DNA from 4 places in the Photorhabdus machadonis genome. Region 1 is predicted to be linked to each of the others. Evidence: predicted binding sites of a transcription regulator. Region 1 holds the regulator's gene; each other region holds the start of a gene.
What was found. Region 1 encodes PurR, which represses purine synthesis genes. Its sites were predicted from a motif close to CANGCAAACGTTTGCNTG; they were not measured.
Positions count from the first base shown of each region.

Region 2: gltS (sodium/glutamate symporter) is a predicted target of PurR. The motif match lies at 1,363-1,380, and genes of this name have one in related genera.
Region 3: cvpA (colicin V production protein) is a predicted target of PurR. The motif match lies at 5,043-5,060, and genes of this name have one in related genera.
Region 4: guaB (IMP dehydrogenase) is a predicted target of PurR. The motif match lies at 2,807-2,824, and genes of this name have one in related genera.

Region 1 is NZ_CP199761.1:2,568,874-2,576,955, forward strand. It holds gene punR (DNA-binding transcriptional activator PunR) at 1-446, shown strand, start outside; gene purR (HTH-type transcriptional repressor PurR) at 453-1,478, opposite strand; partial or broken gene ACUN2T_RS12230 (superoxide dismutase [Fe]) at 1,973-2,080, opposite strand; gene ACUN2T_RS12235 (Grx4 family monothiol glutaredoxin) at 2,370-2,717, shown strand; gene rnt (ribonuclease T) at 2,832-3,488, opposite strand; gene gloA (lactoylglutathione lyase) at 3,488-3,901, opposite strand; gene ACUN2T_RS12250 (DUF1289 domain-containing protein) at 4,074-4,313, shown strand; gene slyA (transcriptional regulator SlyA) at 4,872-5,303, shown strand; gene ACUN2T_RS12260 (outer membrane lipoprotein) at 5,516-5,986, opposite strand; gene anmK (anhydro-N-acetylmuramic acid kinase) at 6,331-7,443, shown strand; gene pdxH (pyridoxamine 5'-phosphate oxidase) at 7,492-8,082, shown strand, end outside.
Region 2 is NZ_CP199761.1:226,518-234,599, reverse strand. It holds gene gltS (sodium/glutamate symporter) at 1-1,189, opposite strand, end outside; partial or broken gene ACUN2T_RS01150 (solute carrier family 23 protein) at 1,436-1,564, shown strand; gene ACUN2T_RS01145 (4-hydroxyphenylacetate 3-hydroxylase family protein) at 1,654-3,195, opposite strand; gene ACUN2T_RS01140 (AsmA family protein) at 3,770-5,482, shown strand; gene ACUN2T_RS01135 (hypothetical protein) at 5,622-5,813, opposite strand; gene fabY (fatty acid biosynthesis protein FabY) at 5,957-6,874, opposite strand; gene dtd (D-aminoacyl-tRNA deacylase) at 6,947-7,384, opposite strand; gene yihX (glucose-1-phosphatase) at 7,393-7,998, opposite strand.
Region 3 is NZ_CP199761.1:1,904,425-1,912,506, reverse strand. It holds gene ACUN2T_RS09450 (hypothetical protein) at 1-490, shown strand, start outside; gene ACUN2T_RS09445 (glutathione binding-like protein) at 676-1,296, shown strand; gene ACUN2T_RS09440 (TIGR01777 family oxidoreductase) at 1,423-2,337, shown strand; gene ACUN2T_RS09435 (UbiX family flavin prenyltransferase) at 2,318-2,902, opposite strand; gene purF (amidophosphoribosyltransferase) at 2,950-4,467, opposite strand; gene cvpA (colicin V production protein) at 4,482-4,988, opposite strand; gene dedD (cell division protein DedD) at 5,191-5,862, opposite strand; gene folC (bifunctional tetrahydrofolate synthase/dihydrofolate synthase) at 5,852-7,150, opposite strand; gene accD (acetyl-CoA carboxylase, carboxyltransferase subunit beta) at 7,143-8,082, opposite strand, start outside.
Region 4 is NZ_CP199761.1:2,422,710-2,430,791, reverse strand. It holds gene guaA (glutamine-hydrolyzing GMP synthase) at 1-1,206, opposite strand, end outside; gene guaB (IMP dehydrogenase) at 1,277-2,743, opposite strand; gene xseA (exodeoxyribonuclease VII large subunit) at 2,916-4,289, shown strand; gene ACUN2T_RS11530 (TonB-dependent receptor domain-containing protein) at 4,320-5,789, opposite strand; gene ACUN2T_RS11525 (S9 family peptidase) at 5,999-8,056, opposite strand.

The DNA of each region.
Region 1 (8,082 bases):
GGGAAAGGTACAGTTTCCGGGATATGGGATTTATGCCTTGGCTGTGTGTCGTCAGTACGGGCCATGCTTTGACTCAGCTGACCGGTCTACTGTCTGATGATCAAATGCGGCCTTATCCTAGCTTGTGTCTTGAGGATACATCCCGCAATTTACCGAAGCGTGACACCTGGACTCTCGATAATCAGCGCAGGCTGGTGGTCCCTGATTGGGAGTCTGGTCTGGCTTGTCTGAATGAGGGGTTATGTGTGGGAATGGTGCCTAAGCATAGGGCAATGCCACTGATCCGGCAGAAGAAATTGGAAGCATTGGCATTAGAGCAGCCTTTGCCAGATAGCCCATGTTGTTTGACATGGGTGCAAAATAGCCATTCTCCGGCATTAAGTTGGCTTCTTGGCTATCTCGGCGATAGTGAAACTCTTAATGCTGAATGGCTTCAGGATGTATAGGGAGGATTAACGGCGATAGTCGATAAATGGGCCATCGGTGACAGAACGCCGCTCAACCAAACGTGGATGTACTTCAATAGTTTGTGCATCTTCACGTTTACTGACGATTCTGTCCAGTAACATGGAAAATGCCATTTGTCCCAGACGTTCTTTTGGCTGATGGATAGTTGTCAATGCCGGAGAGAAATAGCGGGCGTTGCGTATATTGTCGTAACCGATCACAGAAATATCCTGTGGGACACGTAATCCTAATTCATCAGTAGCACAAATAGCCCCCATTGCCATAACATCGCCACCACAGAAAACTGCTGTCGGGCGCTGTTTTTGATTCAGAATTTGATGCATGGCTTTGTAGCCCGATTCTGGCTCAAAATCCCCCTGAACAATCCATTCTTCTCTGATTGGAATGCTGGCTTCTTTTAATGCTTTCAAGAACCCCTGATGACGGCCCCCACCGGTGTTTCGTGCCAAGGGACCCGGGATTGCACCAATATCACGATGACCACGCTCAATAAGATAGCGACCAGCCAGATAACCGCCGTGGAATGCGTTATCAATAATAGTATCAATGAAATCACCTCTGGCTTGTCCCCAATCCATGACGACCATGGGAATATTGCGATAATCTTCCAACATTCCTAATAACTGTTCCGGGTATTCTGAACACATCACCAGTAATCCATCCACCCGTTTTTGTGCCAGCATGGCCAGATAGGCTTTCTGTTTATCAATGTTATTGTGTGAGTTACACAAAATCAGCGTATAGCCCTTGCTATAACAACTGTTTTCAACAGATTCAATAACTTCAGCGAAATAGGGGGCTTCGCTGGACGTTGCCAGTAATCCGATCGATTTTGTATGGTTAACTTTCAGACTGCGGGCAACGGCACTGGGTGAATAATTCAGTTCTTTGATAGCAGCCCAAACGGCAGCCTTGGTATCTTCGGCGACGAAACGGGTTTTATTAATAACATGGGATACAGTAGTGGTTGAAACACCAGCGTGTTTAGCCACATCTTTGATCGTTGCCATGAGATGAAAGACTCCTGACCTTTTGGTCTAAATTTAAAACTCTTTGTTAATCGTTTGCCAGTATCTTTATACATTAGGGTGTCTGCTGGCAATACGTTAGCGATAAATCCTGAATTTTGTCTGATCTGGCTCAAAAGTGAAAGCAAAAATCAATGTTATAAAATACAAGGTGATCGCTATCTTATGTTTTTTCCTTAATGTAAGGATAATTAACCATGTTAATTGAATGGTATTTGTGGTTATAGACTTCTATTCAGAGGAGGATCGATGAATACTGATTTGAAACTTGGCTTATTTACTGCGGTGAGCACGTTGGTGATGATTGCCATTTTTGCCGCTGTTTGCTTGACCTTTGCCTGATGTTTTGAGTTGATTAGGTGATGTAAAAATTGGGTTTTTATATTGCAAGGAAAAAGGGCAGACAGCTTCAATGGCTTATCTGCCCTTTGAATGTTAGTACGGATGGTCATCAGGCAAACTGATGGTGATTAACCCAGGTTATTCAGGTTTACAACATAAATGTTATGGTGTTTGCCACAGTGGTATTCCAGTGTTTCGGTGGAGATATGTGGTTCTAATGCATCTTTAGCATAAGGCAGAATGGGTCATTCAAAAGACATTGATTACGCCTTTTCTTTTCGGGTTTTAGTGCCCTGTAAATCGTGCATTCAGTAGGACAAAGCATGGCGAAGAGCAAATGAAGCTAATTATTGTGTGGCTATTTTTGCTAATTATCTTAACAACTTCCACGATAAATAACAGTCAACAAGAAACCATCCGTTCCAGGATAAGAAAATATCAGGATGCATATTGGTGAAAGAAAATGGTATTCTCCGCCAATATTGTGACGATGTTGGTTATCAACATACTGTTGGTTTAAAGGAAATAAAAATGACGACTATTGATAAGATTGAGCGCCAAATTAAAGAGAACCCGATTCTGCTGTATATGAAAGGCTCCCCTAAATTACCAAATTGTGGATTTTCTGCACAGGCGGTTCAGGCTTTATCTGCATGTGGTGAACGTTTTGCTTATGTAGATATTTTGCAAAATCCAGATATTCGTGCAGAATTGCCAAAATATGCTAATTGGCCAACTTTCCCTCAGCTTTGGGTCGAGGGTGAGTTGGTCGGTGGATGTGATATTATCATTGAGATGTATCAGCGTGGTGAGTTACAAACATTAATTAAAGAAGCCGCTGATAAATATCGCTCTCAGGACGAAAACGCGACAGAGTAATTTTTAAATTAGCGACAGGCTATGATGCTATCTCCCCATATGTTGAAATATGGGGGTTTTTGTTATTGCTTAAATTTCAATTTGATTGAATTAATCTTATCGTTAGCTATAAGTTTATCCGGTTTTTTCTTCTTCTGTTATCGCTAAGGGCCAGCCACCAAGTTGTTTCCAGCGATTAACCATTTCACAGAATAATTCAGTGGTACGCTCAGTATCATATAAGGCGCTGTGAGCCTGATTATTATCGAATGCGATCCCGGCTGTGGAACAGGCTTTTGCTAAAATCGTTTGTCCTAATACCAGGCCACTTAAAGCCGCCGTATCAAAAGTCGCAAATGGATGAAACGGATTCCGTTTCAGTCTGGTGCGTTCTGCGGCAGCCATAACAAAGCTATGATCAAAGTTAGCATTGTGCGCAACGATAATGGCCCGACTGCAATGATTGTTTTTTATCCCTTTACGAACCATTTTAAAAATAGCGTGCAAAGCTTCATATTCGCTTACTGCGCCACGTAGCGGATTTGATGGATCGATGCCGGTAAACTCTAGGGCTGCTGGTTCAAGATTTGCTCCCTCAAATGGCTCAATATGGAAATGAAGTGATTCGCTGGGCACCAGCCAACCTTGATTATCCATCTCCAGTGTGATGGCGGCAATTTCAAGTAACGCGTCTGTTTTGGCATTAAAGCCGCCAGTTTCAACATCAATAACGACAGGGTAATAACCTCGAAAACGCCCACTAAGGACGTTTGGCTCTTTTTTGTCAGACATCAGATTGCGTTACCCAGGGCGTTGCTGGCATTTTTGTTTTCGATAAGTTCAATTTTGTAACCATCTGGATCTTCAACGAAAGCAATAATGGTTGTTCCACCTTTTACCGGACCGGCTTCACGGGTAATGTTACCACCTGCTTTGCGAATAGATTCGCAAGTGGCTGCGACATCATCGACACCCAATGCAATATGACCAAAGGCATCTCCCATCGCATAATGGTCAACTCCCCAGTTATAAGTTAACTCGATTACCGCCCCTTCGCTTTCATCTGTGTAGCCAACGAAGGCGAGTGAGTACTTATATTCTGTATTCTCACTGACGCGCAGTAGGCGCATCCCTAATACTTCAGTATAAAAATCAATGGAACGTTGCAGATCACCAACGCGGATCATGGTATGGAGTAAGCGCATAATTACCTCTCATTTAATGGTTTTACCAGTATTTTTGTGCGACAGGTCACACAAAAACCACTAACTATAACGTGTCTTACGGTTACAGTTCAATTTATCCATAATTATAATTTATTCTCATCTGGGTTTATAATTAAATATAGTATATGAATTGTATAGGAAAGGGGATGTGATGGTCGAGCAACTAGAGTTCTTTGCTATTCCCAGTCCTTGTCGAGGAATTTGTCAGGCTAATGAGCGGGGTTTTTGTTTGGGATGTTATCGCAGCCGGGAAGAAAGATTTAATTGGATAAAAATGTCAGGCGGGCAAAAGCGTGAAGTATTGAGATTGTGCCGACAAAGATATTTACGTGCAGTGAGAGCACAAAATCAGACAGATGAAGAACTACCTGAGCAACCATCACTGTTTTAATTAGAAAATTTTGAGGTTATTAGAGTTAACAATTCAATGATTTACTTATATAGGGTTATATTTTTGGCGAAGTTATAAATGTTCTACTATAATTTACGGTGTTTTGTTTGTTATTTTTTTATTTATTGCTTAACGGGAAGGCTATCGGTTTTTATTTTGAATGTTTTTGTAACTTTATGTTTTAAATGGAATTTATAGTTTGATTGTGTGACAAATGTAAAATAAAAACAACATTAATGTAAAAATAGATAGCTTAGCATTTAGATGACAGCTATCCTTATAGTACTTGGAATAAAGTATTGAATGATATTTATTGGTTTCTATTTGTTTGTATTCATAGTTCTGATAGTTTTTGTGTTAAAAATATTGTATGTTAATTGTTTTGTTCTAAATTGAATTTAAGTTTAGTTGTTCTTGGTTATAGTTACCTGAATTAGTTAGTTACTAAGAGTTTACTGTGATTACACAGAAATTATATATACTTTTTAAGGCTAATTAGCCTGATTTAGAAAAATTTGGCTGTTATGTTTAGTAGGCTAGTTATTTAAGGAGGGACAATTGGAATCTACATTGGGATCAGATCTAGCACGGTTAGTCCGTATTTGGCGTGCTTTAATTGATTATCGTTTAAAGCCGTTGGAATTAACTCAGACTCATTGGGTAACGCTATACAATATTAGCCGGTTACCCCAGGAGCAATCTCAGATACAGTTGGCGAAAGCTATCGGTATTGAACAACCATCTTTAGTCAGAACATTAGATCAGCTTGAGGAAAAAAGACTTATCACCCGGCATACTTGTGCCAATGATCGTCGTGCAAAAAGAATCAAGCTGACTGAAGACTCTGCATCGGTTATTAGGGAGTTAGATGGTGTTATTGAATCGACAAGAAATGAGATTCTGGATGGTATTTCACGCGAGGAACTTGCTTTTCTTTCTACTTTAGTACAGAAATTAGAGCAAAATATTATCCAATTACAGAGTAGATAGTAATGACGATATCCATGAAATGCTAACCAGATGAAAGAAAACCGCGACTTACAAAGATGAAGTCACGGTTTTCTTATCTATACCCTTCATCTTTCAAGTTGCTGCTTTGTTGGCGGCTTTCACTTACCCCAGTCACATCATTATCTATGCTTCTGGGGATGCGTTCACTTGCCGCCGCACTGCAACTTGAAATCTATTGGGTATATATTATTTTATTGTCGAGGTGAAACTGTCAGATTATTGCCCTGGCCTGCGATTCTGACACGTTGGCCTTTACTGAAGACTGTTTTGCCTTGTTTTTGAACAACAATGATGCTTTCACCGCTGTCACGACGAATTTCCAATTCTACACCTTTAGTTGTGTTGAGTGCCCCCTGAATGTTTTGGCCTGCAACACCACCGGCAACTGCACCCGCAGCCGTCGCCAATGTGTTACCACTGCCACCACCAATAGTATTACCAACCAGGCCACCCAGAACTGCGCCACCGATAGCACCTAATACATTCTCATTGCTGCCTGCTTGAATATTGACAGGACGAACGGAAACAATTGTACCGTAAGAGACTGTCTGGACTTGTTTAGCTTGTCCGGCAGTATAGGTATCACCAGAAAGGGAATCGGTGTTGACACAGCCTGATAATGATGCGACTGCAACCGCGCTAACTAAAAAATGCTTAAACATAGTAACTCCTGATTTTGATGCCTGACTGCGGAAATCTGATAGCTTATGGGCAACCAAGCTACAACCGGCATTGGCAACAAGTAATAAAAAATTTATTCGGATAGAATAGTCGGTACATTAGCAATCTAGTGCTAAACATATATTAAACGTCAATAGAGATTTTTAAAAGAAATAGCTATTAATGAAAAATTCCACATTTTTGTGAAGTTGTTTCCAAAACTTAGGTTTTATTCCTTTGTTTTCCTATTAACCATATACAGCTAAAACCACCGCGCTTTATAGTTATTGGTGTGGTTTCTGATTTTATCAAGACAGGTTCTAAGCAGGAAGGCAAATTAATGGTTATGAAGTCAGGTCGTTATATTGGTGTTATGTCGGGTACAAGTCTGGATGGGGTTGATGTGGTGCTTGCAGCAATCAGCGATAAAGTTGTTGCTCAACAAGCCAGTTATTCACATCCATTTCCCTATGAACTGAAGCAAAAAATTCTCGCAGTTTGTCAGGGGCAACAAACGACATTATCTGCGATAGGTCGGTTAGATTATGAACTGGGTTCTTTATTCGCTGAGGCTGTACAAGGTTTACTCACTAAAACGGGGTTAACGACAAGCGATATCATTGCAGTGGGATGTCATGGGCAGACCGTTTGGCATGAGCCGGACAGTCATACGCCTTTCACTATGCAGCTTGGCGATAATAACCGTATCGCGGCTTTAACCGGGATGACCACTGTTGGTGATTTTCGCCGGCGGGATATGGCATATGGCGGGCAAGGTGCGCCATTAGTTCCGGCTTTTCATTTCGCTGTGCTAGGTCATCTAACAGAGCGCAGGGTAATTCTCAATATCGGTGGTATTGCTAACATAACGACGCTGTTACCTGGATCGTTAGTTAAAGGGTATGATACAGGCCCGGGTAATATGTTGATGGATAGCTGGGTATGGTGCCATCAGAAAAAACCTTATGATAAAGATGGCCAATGGGCACGAGAAGGTGTCGTCAATCACAGCTTACTCAGACAAATGCTTTCTGATCACTATTTTTCACGGCCAGCCCCTAAAAGTACCGGCCGGGAGTATTTCAATATGAGTTGGCTGGAAGCACAATTGGTTAACTTTTCTGATGTATCACCTGTTGATGTTCAGGCCACACTGGCCGAGCTGACAGCGGTATCTGTGTCACAGCAAATCATGTTGAGTGGTGGGTGTGAGCGTCTGCTGGTTTGTGGTGGTGGTGCGCGTAATCCACAAGTAATGAGTCGACTTTCTGCATTATTGCCGGGGACGGAAGTGTGTCCGACAGATAAATATGGTCTTAGTGGTGATGATATGGAAGCACTGGCATTTGCCTGGTTAGCATTCCGTACGATGTCAGGCGCTTCAGGGAATTTACCTTCGGTTACTGGTGCCAGTACTGAAACTATTTTAGGTGCAATTTATCCTGTTACTAATGAATAACAATGGTAAGCTGTCTGGTATTTAACAAGTTATAAGCAGAGCTACATAATGTCAGAACGTGATGAATTTGATGTTGCAGAGTTACGCCGCGAATATGTCCGTGGTGGGTTAAGACGTAAAGACTTGACCAAAGAACCCATCGAACTTTTTGAACGTTGGCTCAAGCAGGCATGTGAAGCCAAATTGTATGATCCAACGGCAATGTGTATCGCAACGGTCGATGAGGATGGGCAACCATATCAACGTATTGTGTTATTGAAGCATTTTGATGCTAATAGTTTGGTTTTTTATACAAATTTAGGCAGCCGAAAAGCAAAACATTTGACGCAGAATAACAAAATCAGCCTTCATTTCCCTTGGCATCCACTGGAAAGGCAAGTGTCTTTTCTGGGTAAAGCTGAACGTCTCTCTCCTGTTGAAGTAGTGAAATATTTCCATAGTCGCCCCAAAGATAGTCAGATTGCTGCATGGGTGTCGCAACAATCTTCCCGTATTTCCACGCGCAGTGTTTTGGAAGGGAAATTCCTTGAGCTAAAACAGAAATTCCTAAATGGTGAGGTTCCTTTACCCAGCTTTTGGGGGGGATTTAAAGTGACCTTTGATTCTGTTGAGTTTTGGCAAGGTGGTGCAAATCGGCTC
Region 2 (8,082 bases), 2.3 Mb from region 1:
GTAACAGCAGATAGAGTTTAATCACAATCGCGTTAACGATATCGATAAAGAACGCGCCGACCATCGGTACCACCAGAAACGCCACATGAGATGGGCCGAAGCGATCGGTAATCGCCTGCATGTTCGCAATAGCAGTCGGTGTCGCCCCTAAGCCGAAACCACAGTGACCCGCCGCCAAAACCGCAGCGTCATAGTTTTTCCCCATCACACGATAGGTGACAAAAATTGCATACAACGCCATGACGATGGCTTGGATGGTGAGAATGATCAGCATCGGCAATGCCAGAGATGCCATCTGCCACAATTTCAGGCTCATCAACGCCATTGCCAGAAACAACGAAAGACTCACGTTACCTAAGACAGAAACCGCCCGGTCAAATACCCGGTAAAAACCTAACGCCGACAAGCTGTTACTGAGGATAACCCCGATAAACAACACACAGACGAATGTCGGTAATTCAAACCATGTACCTTGCATAAGCTCAGAAATAAAATTACCTGCCATCAAACAGATAGCGATCAATGCGATTGTTTCCAACATGACCAACGCAGTGATCATCCGACCGGTATAAGGCTTCTCAAATGCGGTTGGCACTTCCGTATCATCTGACCTCAAGCCTGGAGTTGCGGTATTTCTCACCAGAAAACGGGCAACCGGACCACCAATCAAGCCACCCAGCACCAAACCGAAAGTCGCACAGGCCATTGCCACTTCTGTTGCATTTTCAAAACCGTAACGCTCACTAAACAGTTTACCCCAAGCGGCCCCCGTACCATGACCACCAGATAACGTAACAGACCCCGCCAATAAGCCCATTAATGGGTCCAAACCTAACAGTTTAGCCAAGGCGATACCCACCGTGTTCTGAACCAGCAACAAGCCAACAACGATGAAGACAAACGTTAAAAGGACCTTACCACCTGCTCTCAGGCTGGCAAGATTGGCATTCAAACCGATAGTGGCGAAGAAAGTTAACATCAAAGGGTCTTTAAGAGACAAATCAAAGCTGATTTCCCAACCTATTGTTTGTTTAACAACTAAAAGAATCAGAGCCACTAACAGGCCACCGGCGACCGGCTCAGGAATGGTGTATTTTTCAAGAAATGGAACTGATTGTACAAGTTTACGCCCAAGTAATAGTACTAATGCGGACGCAACGAGCGTGCCATAAACATCAAGATGATACATCTATGTACCCCAGCTATATTGTTAAAATTATGTAAGTTATTACGACGTTATACTCATCCTTTAGAAAACGCCAAAAGCAGGCAACGCTGGATTAGAAAAAAAATCTGCAACAAACACAAGTTAAAACATATAAAAATGTGACCAGAGCGAATCATAGCAACGAACAGAATTTTTACGCAAACGATTGCTTTTGCACAGTAGATGATTAAAATGCGTTTTTTGTCGGCCCGGAATTTCACATCATGCCCACCACTGCCACAAACTCTGTTTGCTGCTTGTCAGCATTTATTGGCAATGTTTGTCGCGGTCATCACGCCAGCAATTTTAATCTGTCAGGCGCTGAAGCTACCTGCTCACGATACACAGCGGATTATGGATGGTCTGACACTGAAAAATTCCAGAGCAGATAATCAACTTAATAATCACGCACATAAAATCAAAGTTGTGCGTGATTATGGTTTAGCCTAGCGGCTGGAAGGCCAAATAAAATCGTCACCGATCCAACCATCAAGACCGTATTCACTCATACACTGTTCAGCAAATCCCTTACATTGATCCACTAAACCCGACGATTGGGCGGCCAATAACACATCTATTCTGACGGTCTCATGGTTGCCAGAGTAATTGCGCTCGTATAATTCATGCCTGCCAGCGAATTCGGTACCGATCGAGTCCCAAATCAGTTTCATGAGCTTGACCCGCTCAACTGCGCTGTAACCATTAGAACCACGCACGTATTTATCAAGATAGGGAGACAGCTCTGGGTTGGAAAAATCGCTGGCATGAGAGTTAACATAAATTAAGGCACTCCCTAAATCCTGTTCAATAATTTCTTTTACCCGCGGGTAACCCAGCGTCATAAACCAACGATACGCCATTCCATACTCGTATCGAGGTAATAGGGCATCCTTACCCCAGGACTCCGGAGATTTAATCATCGCATCACTGAGCGCCCAAAACATATTACGCCATGCCAAGACCTCACCAACCCGTGTTTGTACGCCACGAAAATCCTTCGTACCCGTGGCTTCAACCCCCTTAATAATTAATCCACAAAGAAAATCAAGTTTAACCGCCAACCGGGTCACACCATGCAGCATAGCCCGATGGAAATAACCGGATTCAGCAAAAAATAACGAGACTCTATCTACATCGCCATAGATAAATACGTTCTCCCAAGGAACCTTTACTTTATCCATAATAATAATCGTATCGTTCTCATCAAATCGGGAAGAGAGCGGGTAATCAAAAGGGCTGCCTATTTTATCAGCCGCCAGTGCGTAAGAGGGACGACAAATTAATTTCAGTCCTGGCGCATTCATCGGTAAGGTACAAACCAACGCAAATTCCCGTTTCTTTATCGGTAAGCCATAATGACCAATAAAGTTGTAGTGACTAATCGCCGACCCCGTGGCAACGACTTTAGCGCCGCTGACAATTAATCCATCATCGCACTCTTTTTCAACATGAATACAAACATCACCAATTTCATCAGGAGGTAGATGGCGATCTATCGGCGGGTTAATAATTGAGTGATTCCAGTAAAACACTTTTTCCTGTGAGCGGGCATACCAGCTTTTTGCATTATCAGCAAACTCACCATAAAATTCTGGGTTTACGCCTAGTGAGGTAAGAAACGCCGCCTTATAGTCAGGGCTTCTACCCAACCAACCATAATTCATACGAGCCCACGCGGCGATAGCATCACGATCCGCAATGAGATCCTGCTGTGAGTGCGGTACACGGAAAAAGGGATGGGTTACACCACAACTACCCGTATCTGTAGCCGTAGTCAGTACGTCACGATGAACGGGATCATGCAAAGCGTCGTAGAGTTTCGCAACAGCGCGGGCTGGATTTTGAAAAGCAGGATGGCGAGCAACATCGTGGATACGTTCACCATAAGCCCAGACTTCCCGACCATCGTTTAGCCCATCCAGAAATTCCTTTCCAGTAAGTGGGCTGGTCATGCGGATACTGCTTGCATTCGACGATTTTTGTTTCATGCTTTCTGACATAATAGATTCCTTACGTTATTTATTTGCTGGAAGATGGGTGAAAGTAAACGATGAAGTCTTATTTCAATCATCAGTCAAACTGAGAAAGGAATAGAAGTAATTACGAAAAAAAATCATTATTCCACTTATAACCATCCATTAACACATTAATTCATTCTGATGTTATTGGCTATATTCCATGAGATAAAATATAGATTTAATAATTGCATTAATTACACAATATAATTATTAACAAATTCATGCAAGGTCCACAACACCTTAATAAAAAATAACTTATCATGAAAGGCACAAATAAAAACAAGCAAAGATCAATATCTAAAAGTTATTCTAAAACAATAAAGCAGCACTAATCACTCTTTATTTTTTACTTATCTCATCACATGAAATTATTAGAATTTACAACTAATATAGTTATTTATTGGTATTTTGGTTTTATCGTTCAATTATGCAAGCGTTACAAATAATAATTTCTCCTCGTTCATAACTTTTATTCACCACCTCTTGAGTGAACACAAAAATTACGGCATAAAAGGAAGTTATAAGCTGATTAAATTGGAGCCTGATGATGAGATGGTTAGGAAAATTGCTGGTTACTCTGTTATTGCTGTTAATACTGACAGTAGTCACTCTTTACGTCGTTATTCAGACAAACTGGGGCACTCACCAATTGAGTCAATGGCTCAGTAATCACAGTGATTATCAGGTTCAGATTGGCAATATCGAACATCACTGGTCACAACCCGGCACTCTGACATTCACCAATATCGCCCTTAGCGATAATAAACAACACTCCTTCACCTTAAAGGCTCAGGTTGCGGCATTCGATTTCAGTTGGCAGCAACTCACTTCTCCGCGTCATTTCCACCGTCTGTTATTGCAACAAGGCCAATTAGCGCTAAAAGGCCAGCAAAAATCCTTACCTTTTAGCGCCAATATCCTGCAACTCAATCAAATGTCTATTCAGTCAGAAAATGCAAACGGGCAGATCCAAGGGAAAAATATTACAGGTGGCATCACTCCCTGGACCCCTCAATCAGATGAATTGGCAGGGAGTGGGAAATTTCAGTTCAGTGCCGATAAGCTGAACTTAAATGATATTTCTCTTGAAAAGGTCATTATGCAAGGGAATAGCCAACAGAATACACTGATTATCAATTCATTTGGTGCAACATTGGCACACGGTTCGGTATCTGGTAACGGGCAACGTCTACCCGATGGGAGCTGGCAGTGGGATAATTTACTTATCAGTGATATTCGCTGGCAGACTTCAATGACACTTGAAGAATTATTGCGGAAAGTCAGTAAATTACCCGCAGTGAACATTAACAATCTGAGTCTCACTAATGCCAAGTTGGAAGGTAAAGAATGGTCTGCTAACTATCTGGATGCCACAGTAAAAAATATCGGTTTGGTTAACGGGAATTGGCAAGGGAAAGAAGGCATGATTGATTTCAACGTCATGGACACTACGCTTAATGATCTTCATGTCACCGACACAATTGGTCACCTTCTTATTGCTCAAAATGAGCTTAATATTGCCAATCTTACCGCCCGCTGGGAAAAGGGATTATTCCACATCAAAGCGCAATGGAACCACCAAACAAAGCAGTTCAAAATCGCAAATGCAACGGTGGCTGGTTTAACTTATACCTTGCCACAAAACTGGCATCAGTTACTGAAAGAATCATTGCCTAAATGGATATCTGGATTTTCCATTAACGAGATGACGATTAATAACAGCCTGTTGATTGATATCAATCCCGATTTTCCATTCCAACTCACCGCTCTTAATGGTTATGTCCATAATGTGGAATTACTGAAAGAAGGAAGATGGGGGATTTGGAGCGGATCTTCAAATCTGAACGCCACCAGCGCAACATTCAACAAAGTTGAATTAAACCGCCCTTATCTTAAATTACACACAGAGGGAAATAAACTCATCCTCGACCAATTAGATGCCTCTGTTGATGATGGGTTACTGAAAATTAAAGGCACAGTAGATCAACAAACACAGAAGTCATTCACTTTAAATTTTCAGGGCATGGATGCAGATTTAGCTATTTTGCATCAATGGGGCTGGGTTCCATTGAAATTACAGGGCAAAGGCAATTTCACTTTGCGGATACAAGGAGATCTTTCTGCTGACAACGTAAAAAATTCCCTCAGTGGCATACTTGATGCTACCGATAAACAATCAGGCAAAGAAACTCAAACCATCGATAAAGGACAGATATCTACAATAAACTGTGAAACCTGTTCAGTTATTAAGCAATAGCCGTGTCAACACCCAACAACACCAAATAGCCCAAAAATTGGGCTATTTGGGATACGATCACAGCTTAAATAGTTTTGCATGACTTCCAACCCGATATAAGAAAACCTCTTGCTCAGTTCTCTTATAAATCAATAGAAGATCAGAAGATCCGGCTTTCCATGATATGGATCGCCGCCTGCGTTGTGGCATTAGGAATGTAGCGTTCCTTTGTCGTTCTGGTTAATACCAGACGGACAAAACTAGACATATCCAAACTGTTATCCTGAGCAGCTCTCGCTACCGCATTTTTTAGTTCTTCAGGAACACGAACTTTTAATATGGCCGCATTCATAATATCCCCCTCTTATGACTGTTTGCTCCCTTATCGTAGGACTATTGTGGACACAAACCAAGATTGTCAGATTAATAAACACACAAAATCTGTATCCTATAGTGCTAAATACCACCAGTGGCATATTTGATGCCACTGTAAACCTAAGCTATCGCCGTGTAAGCATTTGGCAGCACCATATAGGTGCCGGTAAACACGGCACCTAGCCCATGATCACCGCTAACAGTCACTTCCAGCTTCACTCTCGCTTTGCTGCCCTGAGCAAGGCGAGCCAAATCGCCACTCATATTTTTAAGATCCGCAACAGATTTTGGCCTGCCAATAACAGGCTTTTTGTAACGGATATCAGCATCAGCCAGAATAATATCGCCCCCCAATTGGCGTTCTTGTAACAACAACCAAATCAATCCCCAGCCAGTCAGTGTTGCCAGTGAGAACAAACTACCTGCAAAGAGAGTTTGGTGAGGATTTTGATTCCCTGCTTCCGGCATCGTGGTAATAAAGCTCTGACCGGTATATTGAGAAATCCGCACCCCCATTTTCTCACTGAGGGGAATATGTCTGTACCAGGCTTTTTGCAATTCATTACACCAATCCGGCCGGTGAAGAATATCATCAAGTGTCGCAACAGGTTTGATCATCAGAAAATGGCGAACTGGTGTTGTTTGCGGGCTGGTAATTGGCCCGCGATTTTCAAAACCCAGTTTACTGAAAAAATCTACCGCGTACTCACGGGCGCTGCATACCACCCGTTTCACACCTTCCTGACGGGCAACGGATTCCAAGGCCATTGCGATCAGTTTTCCCAATCCTTTGCCCTGCACATGGGGATGTACTGCTAGAAAACGGATGGCGCCTTCACTATCCGCGTTGATATATAAACGCCCTACCGCCACCGGGTTACCTTTCTCATCCACAACCATCTGGTGATGAGCTATGGTGTCATAACCATCTTTCTCAGAGCCTACAGGCAGATGCAATGGCTTACGCAACATTTCCCAACGAAATCGATAATATGCTTCCAGTTCTTGTTCTGTTTCAGGTACTCGCAGATGATACATAGAAACTGCCCCTTTCTTTTGATCATGATATGTAATCGGGGGTAATTGCGCGTTACTGGCTGCTTTTCGTGGCTATACCTGCAACCAGAAAGTGACGGGGCCATCGTTTGTCAGACTGACTTTCATATCGGCAGCAAACCGCCCGATTTCTGTTTTTACACCACTTTGGCGGCATCGTTCAACAAAATAGCGATATAATTCATCAGCCTTATCCGGACTTGCGCCGCCAGAAAAACCAGGGCGCATTCCCTTTTGAGTATCAGCAGCCAAGGTAAACTGGGAAACAACCAGTAAACTGCCACCAACCTGTTGGACATTCAGATTCATTTTGTCCTGCTCATCACTGAATATCCGATACCCTATCACTTTCTCACATAACCGTTTTGTTTTTTGTTGATCATCGTCTTTTTCAACACCCAGCAATACCAGCAAACCGTGACCAATCGCCCCAACAGTTTCGTCCTCAACAACAACACTTGCCTGTGTTACCCGCTGGATTAACGCAATCATATTTTTCCTTAAATATTAAAACCGATTGTCTTGAAATAATCGGGGACTGTCTGCCGGTCAATAACATGAACACTCTCTATTCCTAACGTACCGGCTGCCGCCACATTTTCCAACACATCATCAAAAAATACTGCCTGAACCGGTGAAAAACCTTCTTTCTTAAGAACATATTTGAAAATATCAGGTTCAGGTTTACGCATTGACAAATCTTGGGACAGATAGAGGTCATCAGCCGATGCCGCAATTTCCGGGTAATTATGCGGCCAATAATCCAGGTGCAGACGGTTTGTATTGGATAACACCACAACCCGATGCCCTGCTTCACGTAATTTATTCATTATCTGAATGACTTCCGGCCGAATATCAATAAAAATAGCATGCCACCCGGCAGCAAACTGCTCAAAACTGAGTGAAATATTCATTTCCTGACATAAAGTATCAGCGAACTCCAGATCAGTAATTTGACCACGCTCATGTTTTTCAAACGTTTCTCCCATAGAGAAACTTTTCGTCAACGTCGCAAGAGGTGTGCCGCTCAAATTACTCCAGACAGCTAAAACTCTTTTAAAATCAATATCAATAATCACATTACCCATATCGAAGATATATAGCATGACCACCTCCTGGTTAATTAATGACTTTTTACTTTAATCGTATTTCTAATTAGAAAACAGTACGGGAAAGTAAAAAGCGAATTA
Region 3 (8,082 bases), 660 kb from region 1:
AGGATTCTCTGAGGATGCAGCCTTACATCATTTGCCAACTGTCGCGGCGCCTTCAGGCACCACGGATCGTTTTATTACTGCGGCCAGGTTGTTGGGTACAGGTCTGAAAAATGATCTTTCTTTAGGTACTCCCACTCATGGAGAATCACCGGATCAGTCCATTCAACGAGGGGAGCGGGAAATGAAAGAGCTAACCCGATGGCTGGCAACAGGTTATCTGGTTGATGACAATCATCATTCTATGATTGAAGTTAATTTAGGTGCAGCCAACCATGGTTTAGCGTCTCAGTGGGGATTGAATCTCTATACCGAACCCTTCTCTTCTCCTATACATGCCAAAGGATTTAGCATATCCAGCCAGGAAATATTGGCAGAATTAGAAAATCGTGAGGATGTCCGCACAGATTACTCTACTTTCAAGAAAGATCTGTACGGCGGAAGTCGGGCAGCGGTTAACGCAGATGGCAATATAAGAACGAATTCCAGATAACCTTTCTTTTTGCCGCTTCATCTGATGATTCATGACCGGGGGAGTTGTTGTCGGTTAAATTCTTCACCCCCGGCAATACGGATGATCGCCAACCAGTGCGGGAATGGGCACAAGGTCTGAATTGGCTATTCTTGGATAGATCTAATGTAATATGTAATACAATTTCATGTCCCACTGGAGGTTCTATGATAGACCTGTATTATGCCCCAACACCAAATGGTCACAAAATCACGCTCTTTCTTGAAGAGGCTGGCCTTCCTTACAACATTTACCGAATTGATATTGGTGCGGGAGATCAATTTAAACCTGAATTTCTTGCAATTTCTCCTAACAATAAAATTCCGGCTATTGTTGATCAGCAACCCACCGATGGCGGCCAACCTGTCGCCATTTTTGAATCCGGTGCCATTCTGACTTATCTGGCAGAAAAAACGGGTAAGTTACTCAGCAAAGATGTACGTGAACGTATTCAAACCCTGCAATGGCTGTTTTGGCAAATTGGTGGCTTTGGCCCAATGCTGGGACAAAATCACCATTTTAGTCACTTTGCGCCTGAGAAAGTCCCTTACGCGATTAATCGTTATCAAGAAGAAACAAAACGTTTGTATAAGGTTCTGAATACTCAATTGGAAAAAACATCCTATTTGGGTGCTCAGGAATACAGTATCGCTGATATCTCAACTTATCCGTGGGTTCGTGCCTATGAACGTCAAAATATTGATCTGAACAATTATCCGGCAGTGAAAAAATGGTTTGATACTATTAGCCAACGCCGCGCTACCCAAATAGCCTACAGCAAAGCCTGATACCTGTCTGCGGGGTAACTATTTCCCCGCAAAACTTGATCCGGCTAACAGATAGCTGTATTTTAAATCATCAGCATTGATATCCCTGCTATAGTTTCTATATAAACTTAGGTTATAGGAGTGGTTATGCATATTTTAATCACCGGAGGAACAGGCTTGATTGGTAGCCGTCTGGTTTTCCAGCTTCTTTCCCTATCCCATTCCATTACCATTCTGAGCCGCTCACCACAAAAAGTGTACTCTTTGTTCAGTAAACAAGCCGAATGCTGGACCACTCTGAAAGATAAAACGGACCTCAATAATTTTGATGCCGTTATTAATCTCGCTGGCGAACCCATAGCAAATAAACCTTGGACTTCAACGCAAAAAGAAAAGCTGTGCCAAAGCCGCTGGATATTAACAGAACAGCTCAATAAGTTAATCAATGCCAGTCAGACACCACCAGAAGTATTTATTTCCGGCTCTGCGGTGGGCTATTACGGCGATCAGGATCAGGCAATTGTGACAGAACATGAGCCACCCAATGATGAATTTACTCATCAACTCTGTAAACGATGGGAACAACTTGCATTACAAGCTGCCAGTGATAAAACCCGTATTTGTCTTTTACGTACCGGCGTTGTCTTGGCAAAAAATGGCGGTGCACTGAAAAAAATGTTACCGCTTTTCCGTCTTGGGTTGGGTGGCCCTATGGGTAGCGGAAAGCAGTATCTGCCTTGGATCCATATTGATGATATGGTAAATGGTATCTATTACCTGTTGATGACGCCCGGTTTGAGCGGTCCTTTTAATATTACCGCCCCTTATCCGGTACATAATGATCAGTTTGCCGCAACACTCGGAGAAGTATTGAACCGCCCTGCAATTATCCGCATACCTGCTTTTGTGCTGAAATTATTAATGGGAGAAGCTGCGGCACTGGTACTAGGAGGACAGCAGGCAATACCGCATAAACTGGAACAAGCTGGTTTTGGCTTCCGCTATTTTCAGCTAAAGGACGCTTTTGAAGACCTGCTACACACTAAATCTCAACACCTTTAGCACCTTGCCAACGGGTAAATAGATCATGAGGCAGCTCGATATCAAACTGATCGAGCACCCGATTAACTGTCTGGTCAACAATATCCTGAATCTGTTCAGGGCGATGATAAAATGCAGGCACTGGCGGCATGATCACCGCACCTATTTCGGCCGCCTGAGTCATCAACCTGAGATGCCCCAAATGCAATGGCGTTTCTCTCACACCCAGCACCAATTTACGGCCTTCTTTCAATACAACATCTGCCGCTCTGGTCACTAATCCATCGGTATAGCTATGAACAATACCTGAAAGGGTTTTCATTGAACATGGCAAAACGACCATACCCGAAGTTTTGAACGAACCAGAAGAGATAGCAGCGGCTATATCTCTGTTGTCATACACAACATCAGCCAGCGCCTGCACATCCCGCAAACTATAATCTGTTTCAAGTGCCAGTGTCTGACGAGCGGACTGACTGATGACCAGATGTGTTTCTACGCCGTCAACTGGTTGTAAAACTTGCAGCAGCCTGACGCCATAAATAGCCCCGCTTGCTCCTGTAAGCCCCACGATCAATCTTTTCATTTTTTCCTCGTGCTGACACTGGACAACGATTTTAAATCCGAAGGTCATCAACCTTCATTATAGATATCCAGATTTTCGATTTCGTTCTGATTATTCAATGTCATTTCATCGTCTTTACGCAGATTTTCCAGATAATAGAGATAAGTCTGGTCAATGTCTTTGGTAACATAAATGCCATCAAATACGGAGCATTCAAACTCTTCAATATCCGGGTTTTCTTCACGAACGGCATCAATCAGATCCGTCAAGTCCTGGAATATCAACGCATCTGCACCAATGAGCTGACGAATTTCATCAACTTCACGTCCATGAGCGATCAATTCATTTGCATTTGGCATATCAATGCCATAAACATTCGGGAAACGCACTTCCGGGGCCGCAGAAGCAAAATAAACCCTCTTCGCTCCCGCTTCACGAGCCATTTCAACAATTTGTTCTGATGTTGTACCACGAACAATAGAATCATCCACCAGCAGCACATTTTTATCGCGGAATTCCGCACGATTAGCATTCAGTTTACGGCGGACTGATTTCCGGCGCTCCTGTTGACCCGGCATAATAAATGTCCGGCCAACATAACGGTTTTTCACAAATCCCTGACGGTAGGGTTTACCCAGTATACGGGCAATTTCCAGAGCAATATCGCAGGAAGTTTCAGGAATAGGAATAACCACATCAATATGAAGATCTTCCCATTCACGGGCAATTTTCGTCCCCAGCTTATTCCCCATCCGCACACGGGCGTTATAAACCGAAATTTTATCAATAAAGGAGTCTGGACGGGCAAAATAGACAAATTCAAACAAGCAAGGAGTCAGAGAAGGATTTTCAGCACACTGGCGGGTAAATAACTGGCCCTTCTCAGTGATATAAACCGCTTCACCCGATGCAACATCCCGCAGGAATTCAAAACCCAGCGTATCCAATGCAACACTTTCAGAAGCGACCATATATTCATTACGGCCATCATTCAGAGTACGCTTGCCTAACACCAACGGACGAATGCCGTGCGGATCACGGAAAGCGACTAACCCATGACCGATAATCATCGCAATACAGGCATAAGCACCACGAACCTGTTTATGCACTGCCGCTACCGCAGCGAAAATATTGTCAGGTTCCAACGGATAATGCTGGAAACGATCCAATTCATTAGCAAAAACATTGAGCAAAATCTCGGAATCTGACGGGGTATTCACATGGCGACGGGCATTTTCAAACAACATTCTTTTTAATTCATGCGCATTCGTCAAATTACCATTGTGTGTCAATGTAATACCAAATGGAGAGTTCACATAAAACGGCTGGGCTTCCGATGCACTGGCGCTGCCCGCCGTCGGATAGCGAACATGACCAATCCCAATCGCTCCCTGTAAACGCAGCATATGCCGGGTTTCAAACACATCTCTCACTAAGCCGTTGGCTTTGCGTAAACGAAACCCATTGTTACCATCAATAGTAGCAATGCCAGCAGCATCTTGCCCACGGTGCTGAAGCACCGTCAACGCATCATAAATCGACTGGTTAACCGGTGTAAAACCGACGATACCAACAATACCGCACATGTAGTTTTTCCTCATCAGCCAAGCGGAGAGGTATATTTCTCCGGCAGGAAACTTGACGCATTTTGCAGGTAGTCAAAGAACCACCTGATGATATGACTGAACTGTGGGATCAATTGTGACTGTTTCCAGTCATCACTTTGAGGCAATGGTGTGAATGTATCCAGAAAAAACAGAATAGCAGCAACAATCAGCACACCACGCAATGCCCCAAAGCAGACTCCAAGTACCCGATCAGTACCAGACAATCCAGTCCGTTGCACAAGAGAACCTATCACATAGTTCACCACGGAACCGACAATCAAAGTCGCAATAAACAGAAGCGCAATGGCGATTCCGTTACGCACCAGTTCATCTTCAAAACGGGTAAAATAGACCGCTAAGTAAGAGTAGAAATGGCTTGCCACAAAGAAAGCACATCCCCAAGTGACCAGTGACAACGCCTCACGAATAAACCCACGAATCAGGCTAACTAATGCCGAGAAGCCAATAATGGCAATAATAACGTAATCAATCCAAACCATGTTTTAATTCCAAAATAGACGCCCGGCATCCGTTTCAGGTGCATTTTAACAGAAAACGAAAACGTTTGCGTAGCAGATTTCCTATTCCACTGAAAATAATTAGCGGCGATATGGGAAACGCATTATCGCCGCAGTCACTTAATATTTATTACTTAATTTCATCACAATTATCCTATTCGTCACATAGGCATCGTCAGCTTTATTACGGTCTATAGCTTCTTACCTGCCCTTGTAATCCTGTCAGATTTTTTAGTTCTGATAACACCGAGTCGAGTTGTTGTTTAGACGCATTCGGACCGACATATATTCGGGTTAACTGCCCATTCACTGGCGATGAAGGTACCGTATAGACCTGATAACCCGACAACCGCAGTCTGGCAACGATCTCATCCACCTTTCCAGCGTTTTTCAAGGCACCTAGTTGTACAATATATGCTTGCCCTTGCGGTGCTTTTTCAACTGGTTTAACTTCAGGCTTCGGTTTAATCTCTGGCTTAGCCGACGCTGGCTGCTTAATGCCCAGTTTTTGTTCAGGATTAATCTGTGGTTGAGGTTTGACTTCAGGTTGAACAGCAGGAGGCACTATCGGTGCGGGTGGCGATGGAACTGTCACCAATGGTATTTCCGGCTGCTCCAGTGTTTCCGGCAGCAATATCTCTGTCTCATCTTCCAGAGGAATTGATAATATTGGCGAATTAAGGGGAGGAATAGATTCAATTTCTTGCTCATCCCCAGGCTTCGGAACCAGGGGAATTGATGCAAACTTATCTTCGTTATATTTCTTGTCGCCGTCCAACAATGCAGGCAGCACAATAACACCCAGTGCGACCAATACAATTGTGCCGACCAAACGATTTTGAAATTTACTTGCCACTTCGCTTCTCCCTGTCCAGAGCCTCCATGACATGCGCCACTGTGTGGAATGAACCACAAACGACAACAATATCCTGTTCATCAGCATCTGCCATTGCCTGATACCAGGCACTTTCCACATCAGTAAATACCCGTGGCTGTTCAAGATGCTCAACCAATGCCTGTGCATCTGCACCACGCAGTTCAGTCAACGGAGCGCAATACCACTCATTAATTTGCTGTGACAGGCAAGCCAGTGTGCCGGCAATATCTTTATCGCCAAGCATACCCACTACACCAAGAATTTTACTGCCCGGTTGACGGGGCAACAGGGCTAATTTCTGTACCAAATAAGCCGCTGCATGCGGGTTATGCGCCACATCCAGAATCAACAACGGCTTTTCATGAACTATTTGGAAACGCCCAGGCAACTGCGCATTTTGCAGCCCCTGATGGATGGCATTTTCATTAATAGCCTGACTGACTTTATCTCCTTGTCGTAATAGGCAACAAATAACACCCATTGCGGTTGCGGCATTCATCAGAGGAACATTTGGCAAAGGCAGATGACTAAATAGCATATCATCAGATTGCCAGTGCCAATCTTTCCCCTGTTGAGAAAAGCGCCAGTCAATACCACAGCGGAACAACCTGGCCCCTAGTTGATCCGCGACTTCCGCAATAGAAGATGGCATATCCGGTTCACCCACCACAGCAAGACGATCTTTGCGGAAAATACCCGCTTTCTCACGACCAATATGTTCGCGATCAGCCCCTAACCAGTCAATGTGATCGAGTGCAATACTGGTAACGGCTGCAATATCGGCATCCACAATATTAGTCGCATCCAGCCGCCCACCTAAGCCAACTTCTAAGATGACCACATCCAGGCAAGCTTCTTTAAGCAATTGCAGAGCCGCTAATGTGCCATACTCAAAATAAGTTAGTGAAATACCACCACGACGGGATTCAATATCCGCAAATACACGACAGAATTCCTGTTCAGGTAACTCTTTACCCTGAATGCGGACTCTTTCAGTATAACGTACAAGATGCGGAGAGCTGTACACACCCACTCTCAGCCCAGCCGCTAGCAGAACAGATTCGATAGTGCAACAGGTGGTGCCTTTACCATTAGTGCCGGATACGGTTATCACCTTAGGCGCAGGATTAACCAGATCCAAGGTTCGAGCTAGTTTACCTACACGTTCAAGCCCCATATCAATGGCTTTAATATGCAGGTTTTCAAGATAGGAAAGCCACGTCATCAGCGGCGACGTGACTTGAGGAATTTGCAAAGTGTCAGACATCTTCTTTATTGGTATTTATTTGAATATCCGCCTCAACATCAGCGGGTTCTGCCACAAATTCAGCAACAACGGGTTTAGTACCGGATTGCGGCTGATGAGTCAGTTTAGAAAGCAAACTGGCAAGTGTGTCTCGTATTTCAGGACGACGAACAATCATGTCAATTGCCCCCTTTTCCAGCAAAAACTCACTGCGTTGGAAACCTGGTGGCAATTTCTCGCGTACTGTCTGCTCAATAACACGTGGACCGGCAAAGCCAATTAATGCCTTTGGTTCAGCAATATTAATATCACCCAACATTGCCAAACTCGCTGAAACACCGCCCATTGTCGGGTCAGTCATCACAGAGATATAAGGCAAACCACGCTCCTGCATTTTTGCCAAAGCAGCACTGGTTTTCGCCATCTGCATCAGTGACATCAACGCTTCTTGCATACGAGCACCACCACTGGAAGAAAAACAGACCAGAGGACAATTGTCTTCCAGCGCCTGTTCTACCGCGCGAACAAAACGGGCACCAACAACAGAAGCCATTGACCCCCCCATAAACGCAAATTCAAAAGCAGCAACCACCACCGGCATACCACTCAACGTGCCTTTCATCACGATCAGTGCGTCTTTCTCTTCAGTTTGCTTTTGTGCTGCCGATATGCGGTCTTTATACTTTTTAGAATCGCGGAATTTCAGAATATCCTTCGGCTCTAATTCTCCCCCTAATTCAGTTTTTGCGCCTTCATCAAGGAGAGTCTCCAGCCGGGTACGCGCCGAAATACGCATGTGATGATCACATTTAGGGCAAACCTCAAGATTGCGCTCTAACTCAGCACGGTAGAGCACTTGACTGCAACTATCACATTTAGTCCAAACTCCCTCTGGGATATTTGCCTTACGACTTTGGGTAATGTTGCTTTTATTAAGAATTTTTTCAATCCAG
Region 4 (8,082 bases), 150 kb from region 1:
TGGATGGCGGTTCAGCATGTCATAAGGCAATCCCAACGCTAAACCAATCTTGCGAACTTCATCTTTGAACAACTCTTTCAGCGGTTCCACCAGACCCAGTTTCATCTCTTCCGGCAAACCACCTACGTTATGGTGAGATTTGATGACGTGTGCTTTACCTGTCGCAGAAGCCGCTGATTCAATAACATCCGGGTAAATAGTGCCTTGCGCCAACCATTTAACCTGAGTCTGTTGACTTGCCTCTTGATCAAACACTTCAATAAACACACGGCCAATGGTTTTGCGTTTTTCTTCCGGATCATTGATGCCAGACAATGCAGTAAGGAAGCGATCTTCTGCGGGAACATGGACGATATTCAGCCCAAATTTACCAGCAAACATTTCCATTACCTGATCGGCTTCATTCAAACGCAGTAAACCGTTATCGACAAATACACAGGTCAGACGTTTGCCAATTGCACGATGCAGTAATAATGCAGTGACAGAGGAATCAACACCACCGGACAACCCCAAAATAACGTGATCATCACCAATCTGTTCACGCAGGCGTATAACCGCATCTTCAATAATCGAAGCAGGAGTCCACAGAGCTTCACATTGGCAAATATCCAATACAAAACGTTCCAGTATCCGTTGCCCTTGATGGGTATGGGTGACTTCCGGATGGAACTGTACACCATAAAAACGTTTTTCTTCATTTGCTATAATGGCAAACGGGCAGGCATCAGTGCTGGCAATAGTGATAAAATCCGCCGGTATTGCAGTGACTTTATCACCATGACTCATCCATACATCCAGTAATGGTTTACCCTGCTCATTCAACGAATCTTGGATACCACGAAGCAATGCACTTTCCGCTTTAATGTCAACCTGAGCATAACCGAATTCACGTTCAGTAGAACTTTCTACCTTACCACCGCATTGCATCGACATAGTTTGCATGCCATAGCAGACACCCAGTACAGGAATATCGGCGTTAAAAACATATTCAGGTGCACGTGGACTTCCCTGCTCTGTGGTACTTTCCGGGCCACCGGAAAGAATAATACCGCTTGGGTTGAATTCGCGGATTTGTTCTTCCGTTACATCCCATGCCCAAAGTTCACAGTAAACGCCGATTTCACGGATACGACGAGCAATCAACTGAGTATATTGCGACCCAAAATCAAGGATAAGAATGCGGTGCTGATGGATATTAGTTGTCATGTGCGGATAATTCCAAAAAGTAAAAATAAAAAAGAGTCAGTGGCCCTATTCAGGCCACAATAAATAGGAATTACAGGCCTAACCGATAGTTTGGAGACTCTTTAGTGATGGTTACATCGTGAACATGGCTTTCCTGAATACCAGCACCACTAATGCGAACAAATTCAGCTTTGGTTCTCAATTCATCAATAGTTGCGCAGCCAGTCAGCCCCATGCAGGAACGCAGGCCGCCCATTTGCTGATGGATAATGTTTTTCAGCAACCCCTTATAGGCAACACGACCTTCAATACCTTCCGGTACCAATTTGTCTGCGGCATTATCAGTTTGGAAATAGCGATCGGAAGAACCTTTAGACATCGCGCCCAGAGAGCCCATTCCACGATAAGATTTAAATGAACGCCCCTGGAACAGCTCAATCTCTCCTGGGGATTCTTCCGTTCCTGCCAACATGGAACCAACCATGACACAAGAGGCCCCAGCGGCAATTGCTTTTGCAATATCACCAGAGAAACGGATACCACCATCAGCAATAACCGGAATCCCTGTGCCTTCCAGCGCCTCAACCGCATCAGAGATAGCGGTAATTTGTGGCACACCGACACCTGTCACAATGCGGGTAGTACAGATAGAACCAGGACCAATACCGACTTTAACCGCATTGACACCAGCCGCTACCAACGCTTTTGCACCTTCTCCCGTCGCCACGTTACCGCCTATAATCTGTAGATTCGGGTATTTAGCGCGGGTTTCACGGATACGCTGCAATACCCCCTCAGAATGACCGTGTGATGAATCAATCAACAGAACATCAATACCGGCGGCAACCAACGCATCAACACGCTCTTCATTACCGGCACCCGCACCAACCGCAGCCCCAACGCGTAAACGTCCATGCTCATCCTTACAGGCATTAGGTTTACGTTCCGCTTTCTGGAAATCCTTAACCGTGATCATGCCAAGCAGATAAAAGTCTCCATCAACCACCAGCGCTTTTTCAACCCGTTTTTCGTGCATTTTTTGTAACACAACATCACGGGCTTCACCTTCTTTTACCGTTACCAGACGCTCTTTAGGTGTCATTACCGCAGTAACCGGCTGATCCAGATCAGTAACGAAACGAACGTCACGACCCGTAATAATACCAACTAACTCATTTCCTTCGGTAACAACAGGATAGCCAGCAAAACCATTACGTTTTGTCAGTGCCTGAACTTCACGCAGCGTGGTTTTAGGCGTCACAGTGACGGGGTCTGCCACAACACCACTCTCATGTTTTTTCACCCGACTAACTTCTTCTGCCTGACGCTCAATAGACATATTTTTATGGATGAAACCAATTCCACCTTCCTGAGCCAGTGCAATAGCCAAGCCGGATTCCGTTACGGTATCCATCGCCGCAGACAACATAGGAACATTCAGGCGAATAGTGGAAGTCAGTTGAGTAGACAGGTCAGCAGTGTTAGGCAGAACAGAAGAGTGGGCAGGAATTAACAGAACATCATCAAAGGTTAAAGCTTCTTTTTTAATTCGTAACATAAGCAATATCTCACCAGGCTGCGGACAATTTAAGGAATAAAATATTGCTGCGGCATTATACAGAATGTAATCGGTTGCCTCCAGCATTTTATGAAAAAATTTCTTGCTTACTTCATAACGAACGTTAGTATCAGTGAATTAAGCCCTTGTTTTGGAATTTGATCTGGCTCAAATGTCACTACCTTCTAATACTGGAATTTTTTCTATCAGCCGCCTCAATCAGACGGTCCGTCAACTGCTCGAAATGGAAATGGGCAGAATTTGGGTGAGTGCTGAAATATCGAATTTTTCTCAACCCTCCTCCGGCCACTGGTATTTCACACTGAAAGATGAACGCGCTCAGGTGCGGGCCGCAATGTTTCGCAGTAGTAATCAACGGGCGACATTCAAACCACAAAACGGCCAGCAGGTTTTAGTTCGCGCAGCAATTACGCTTTATGAACCTAGGGGAGACTATCAGCTTATTGTTGAAAGTATGCAACCCGCCGGTGATGGCCTGTTACAGCAGCAGTTTGAATTATTGAAACAGAAACTCAGTGACGAAGGATTATTTGATCAGAGTCATAAGAAACCCCTTCCCTCTCCTGCTCAACAGCTTGGGGTGATTACATCAGCCAGTGGTGCCGCCCTGCATGATATGCTGAATATTTTGCAACGCCGTGATCCATCATTGCCAATCGTCATTTATCCAACAGCCGTTCAAGGAACCGAAGCACCGTTACAGATTATTCGGGCAATTGAATTAGCTAATGAAAGGCAGGAATGTGATGTATTGATCGTCGGGCGTGGTGGTGGCTCGTTGGAAGATTTATGGAGTTTCAATGATGAACGTGTCGCCAGAGCGATTTTTCACAGTGATATTCCGATAGTCAGTGCCGTCGGCCATGAAACGGATGTTACCATTGCTGATTTCGTGGCAGATTTGCGGGCCCCGACACCATCAGCAGCCGCTGAATTGGTCAGCCGTAATCAGCTCGAATTGTTACGTCAAATCCAGTCGCAACAACAGCGATTGGAAATGGCAATGGATTACTTCTTTGCGCAGAAACAGCAGGTTTTCAGCCGGTTCTCTCACCGTTTACAACAACAGCACCCTCATTTACGGTTGGCTCGTCAGCAAAACTTACTGGTCAGTTTACGCCAGAGACTCACTGATAGCTTGCAACGACATTTGCGACAAAGCGATCTGGCTTATGAGAAATTGCAACAACGGCTCGGGTATTCAGAACCCAGTCAGCAGATCCGCCAGTATAGCCAACAGATTCAGCAACAAGATTTTCGGCTAAAACAAGCAATCGAACGACAAATCAGCCGTTTCAGAGAAAAATTTGCCGTCTCCTGTTCACGAATGGAAGCCGTCAGCCCACTGGCAACACTGGCCCGTGGTTATAGCATCAGCGAAGCCCCTGATGGAAAATTACTGAAACAAACCAAGCAAGTCCATGTTGGTGATGCTTTGAGAACCCGGTTACAAGATGGCTGGATTGAAAGTGAAGTGGTTAAGATCAAGAAAGAACGTAAAAAACGACCAGTAAGTCAGAAATAGTGGCATTCCTTGCCACTTATTTTTCCTATATCAGAAACGGATTTCTGCACCTGCAATATAAGTCCGGCCTCTGGCTGTTTGCATAGACGAAGTTTGTTCAATCATTAATGGAGACGAATTTGCGCGATTAAGTGCTTCAGAATAATTTTTATTTGCCAAGTTCTGTACTGAAAATTTCAACAGCACATTTTTATTTATCTGATAATCACTATAAAGATCGACTATTGTTGGGATTTTAGGTTCTCTTTGCAATATAACCCGCCCATCGTCATCAAAATTATATTGATCGGGGTCCATCTTATGAGAATCACCAGTATATTTAACAATCGCACCAATACGGACTTTCTCATCAAATAAACGGACACCAGTATCCAGAGTCATAAAACTATCAGGCAATTGTGACACGGGATCGGCACCAAAATGCGCTGTAGCGGCAGAAGTTGGCTGGCGCATTTTTTGCCAGCTATAAGCCAATTTGCTATAAAATATACCCGCATCATAATCAGCAGAAACTTCATACCCGTGTATTTTCACCGGCATCAGACTATTGTGATAGATATACATTTTTATGTTAGGATCGACTGTATCGTAATCTACTGAACTATCATCTCTACATGTTTTCCTATTGCCACAGATAAGCCAGATATCACTGAGAATATAATCTTTTATTTTAGATTGATACCAGGCAGCCTTCAGGCGGAAGGTATCTCCTTTTACAATCAAGTCTGGGCGGAAACTGTTAAAGCCAATTTGATAAGTGTCTGATGTCTCTCCTTTCAAAAATGGGTTCATTGATCCACCACCTTCATTACTATAGAAAGTTTCCTGAATATTTGGTGCTCTCATTGAACGGGCATAACTGACAAATGGCTGGAATTCAGGAATAATTTCTGCTGATAGTAAAACACTTGGATTAAATCCATTTTGTTTCAAATCCAATTCAGTTTCCCACTGAGGGAAACAAGGGATCCGCAAATCACAAGCCGGTTTATGGCCTTTGACACTGTAGTCCATATAATTAAACGAAATGTCTGCCCGATAAATTCCACGACTAATTTTCAGTCCGCCATAAATGCTGGCAATATCTTGTTTACCTCTTGGTGCAAAAACATTATTTTCTTTTGCTTCACTATCCATTTTTTCATATTTTTTCCTTTCTTCTTCATCTTGACCTTGACCAGAATAAATACTATCCGTTTCCTTGCTATATTTGGTTTTCATCAACTTACTGCCGAATGTCAGTTCAAAATCTGTATCACCATAGCCGAAACGGCTGATATTACTGATATCTATTGCATCTGATCTATTTTTAGCATTGCTATTCAGCAGCCTATAAAGTGAATCACCTTCGTAGCGTTGAGTCCCCTCACTGGTGCTAACCAGTAATTTTATATCAACCCATTCGCTGAATGGTGTGTAATTGTATTTTAGGTAAATATCCCGACTATCAATATGACGGCGGGTGAATTTATTATGATAATTCCGCCCACTGAGCTCCATATCATGAATCACCATAAGCAAGCCCTTGAAGCCCAATAAAAACAACGCTGGCTCCTGCTATTTTTGTCATTATGTTCATTTAAATTATCCCAAATTTCATACAAATAAATATTTGCTCACATGTCAGTTTTAAAAAAATAATAAAAAGGTTCAGCACTGATAAATACTTATCAGTGCTTTAAAGAATAAACTTATATTTATAATTTCTTTCAGTTATCTTTTAATTGCGGAAAGTATTTCTTAGCATCATCCAGCATCAAAATAAAACTGTAATCCAGTGCAGTGTCTTTCAGTCGATTAAAACGACCTGATTGACCACCATGCCCGGCACTCATATTGGTTTCCAATAATAAAATAGAGTTATCTTTCTTCATATCCCGTAATTTTGCTACCCATTTGGTCGGCTCCCAATATTGAACCTGTGAGTCATGCAATCCACTTGTGACTAATAAGTTCGGATAGCGCTGATGTTTTATATTGTCATAAGGACTATATGATTTAATCCGAAGATAATCTTCTTTATTTTCAGGATTACCCCACTCTTCATATTCACCTACGGTCAATGGAATAGAAGGATCAAGCATAGTAGTCACCGCATCAACAAATGGAACCTGAGCAACCACACCACGATATAATTCTGGAGCCTGATTAATCACAGCACCCATCAGCAAACCACCAGCACTGCCTCCCATAGCATAAACCCGTTTGCTGTCGCCATATTTCTGAGCAATCAATGCCTTGGTTACATCAATAAAGTCATTAAAACTATTCATTTTATTTTCGACTTTACCTTGCAGATACCATTTTTTACCTAATTCACCACCGCCACGTACATGCACCAATGCATAAACAAAACCTCTATCCAATAAACTCAATCGTGGTGAACTGAATGCAGGGTCCATACTCATACCATAAGCCCCATAACCATATATCAGGATCGGGTTCTGGCCTTTTTTGAACAGTGATTTACGATAAACCAAAGAAACAGGAACTTCCACGCCATCACGGGCCTTCACCCAAATACGCTGACTCTCATAATGATGTTTATCAAAGCCTTTGACTTCCTGCTGTTTAAGTAATTCCCGCTCACCGGTTTTCATATTCCACTGGAATGTTGAGCTTGGTGTTGTCATAGATGAATAACCATAACGCACAACATCGGTATCAGGTTCAGGGTTGTAATCAATCCATGCCATATAACTTGGATCATCAAACTTAATCTGTTTTTCCTGATCAGTTTCCCAATCAATCTGACGAATTGTCGGCAATCCTTTCGTTCGCTCCTGAACGATCAACCCGTTATTAAACAGTGCAAAATCTTCAAGATCCGTCTCCTGTTGCGGAGCTATCACTGTTTTCCACGGCGTATTTATGGCATCAGTTTGATAAAGGCCATAAGTTTCGTTTTCATGATTTGAGCGAATATAAAAATGGTCACGGAAATGGTCAATATAATATTCCCGTCCTTCCTGACGAGGAGAAAATACCTGAAGTTCAGCCTGTGGCTTATTCGCGTCAATCAGCAAATATTCAGAAGTTGAATTACTGGTTATCGACAACATAATATAATCACGAGAGGAGCTTTTAGCTATGCCTAAATAAAAACGCTCATCTTCTTCCTGATATATTTTCTGGTCTTCAGTGGTATCTGTACCATATTGGTGACAAAATACTTGGTATGGCAATAAAGTCTGTGAATGCCTGCGCACATAAAACAGTGTATTGCTGTCATTTGCCCAAACAATGTTGCCAGAAGTATTTTGTATTATGTCATTACTCCACTGATTATCAGCGATGTCTTTAAAAGAGATCTGATAATTACGGCGCCCCTGAGTATCTTCAGCAATTGCAATACGTTTATTATCCAGAGAGACAGCAAAATGACTCAGTTGATAATATTCCTGACCTTTAGCTCTTTCATTACCATCAACCAGAACCTGCCAATCTGATGAACCCTCAACAGGTTTACGCTGATAAATCGGGAAATCTTTTCCAGCTTCATAGACGGTACGATATATATACCCGTTATAAGTATAGGGTACAGACTGATCATCCTGTTTCATCCTGCCGACCATTTCTTCATATAATGTATCCCGCAATTGCTCTCCGGGTTTCAGCATCTGTTCGGTGTATTTATTCTCGGCTGTCAGATAATCAATGATTTTTTGATCCTTACGATTATCATCCCGCATCCAGTAATAGTCATCTGTACGGGTATCACCGTGAATCGTCATCTGATGTGGTTGTTTCATGGCCTTTGGTGACATAATTTCTCCCTCTGCGGCGGCAGAAT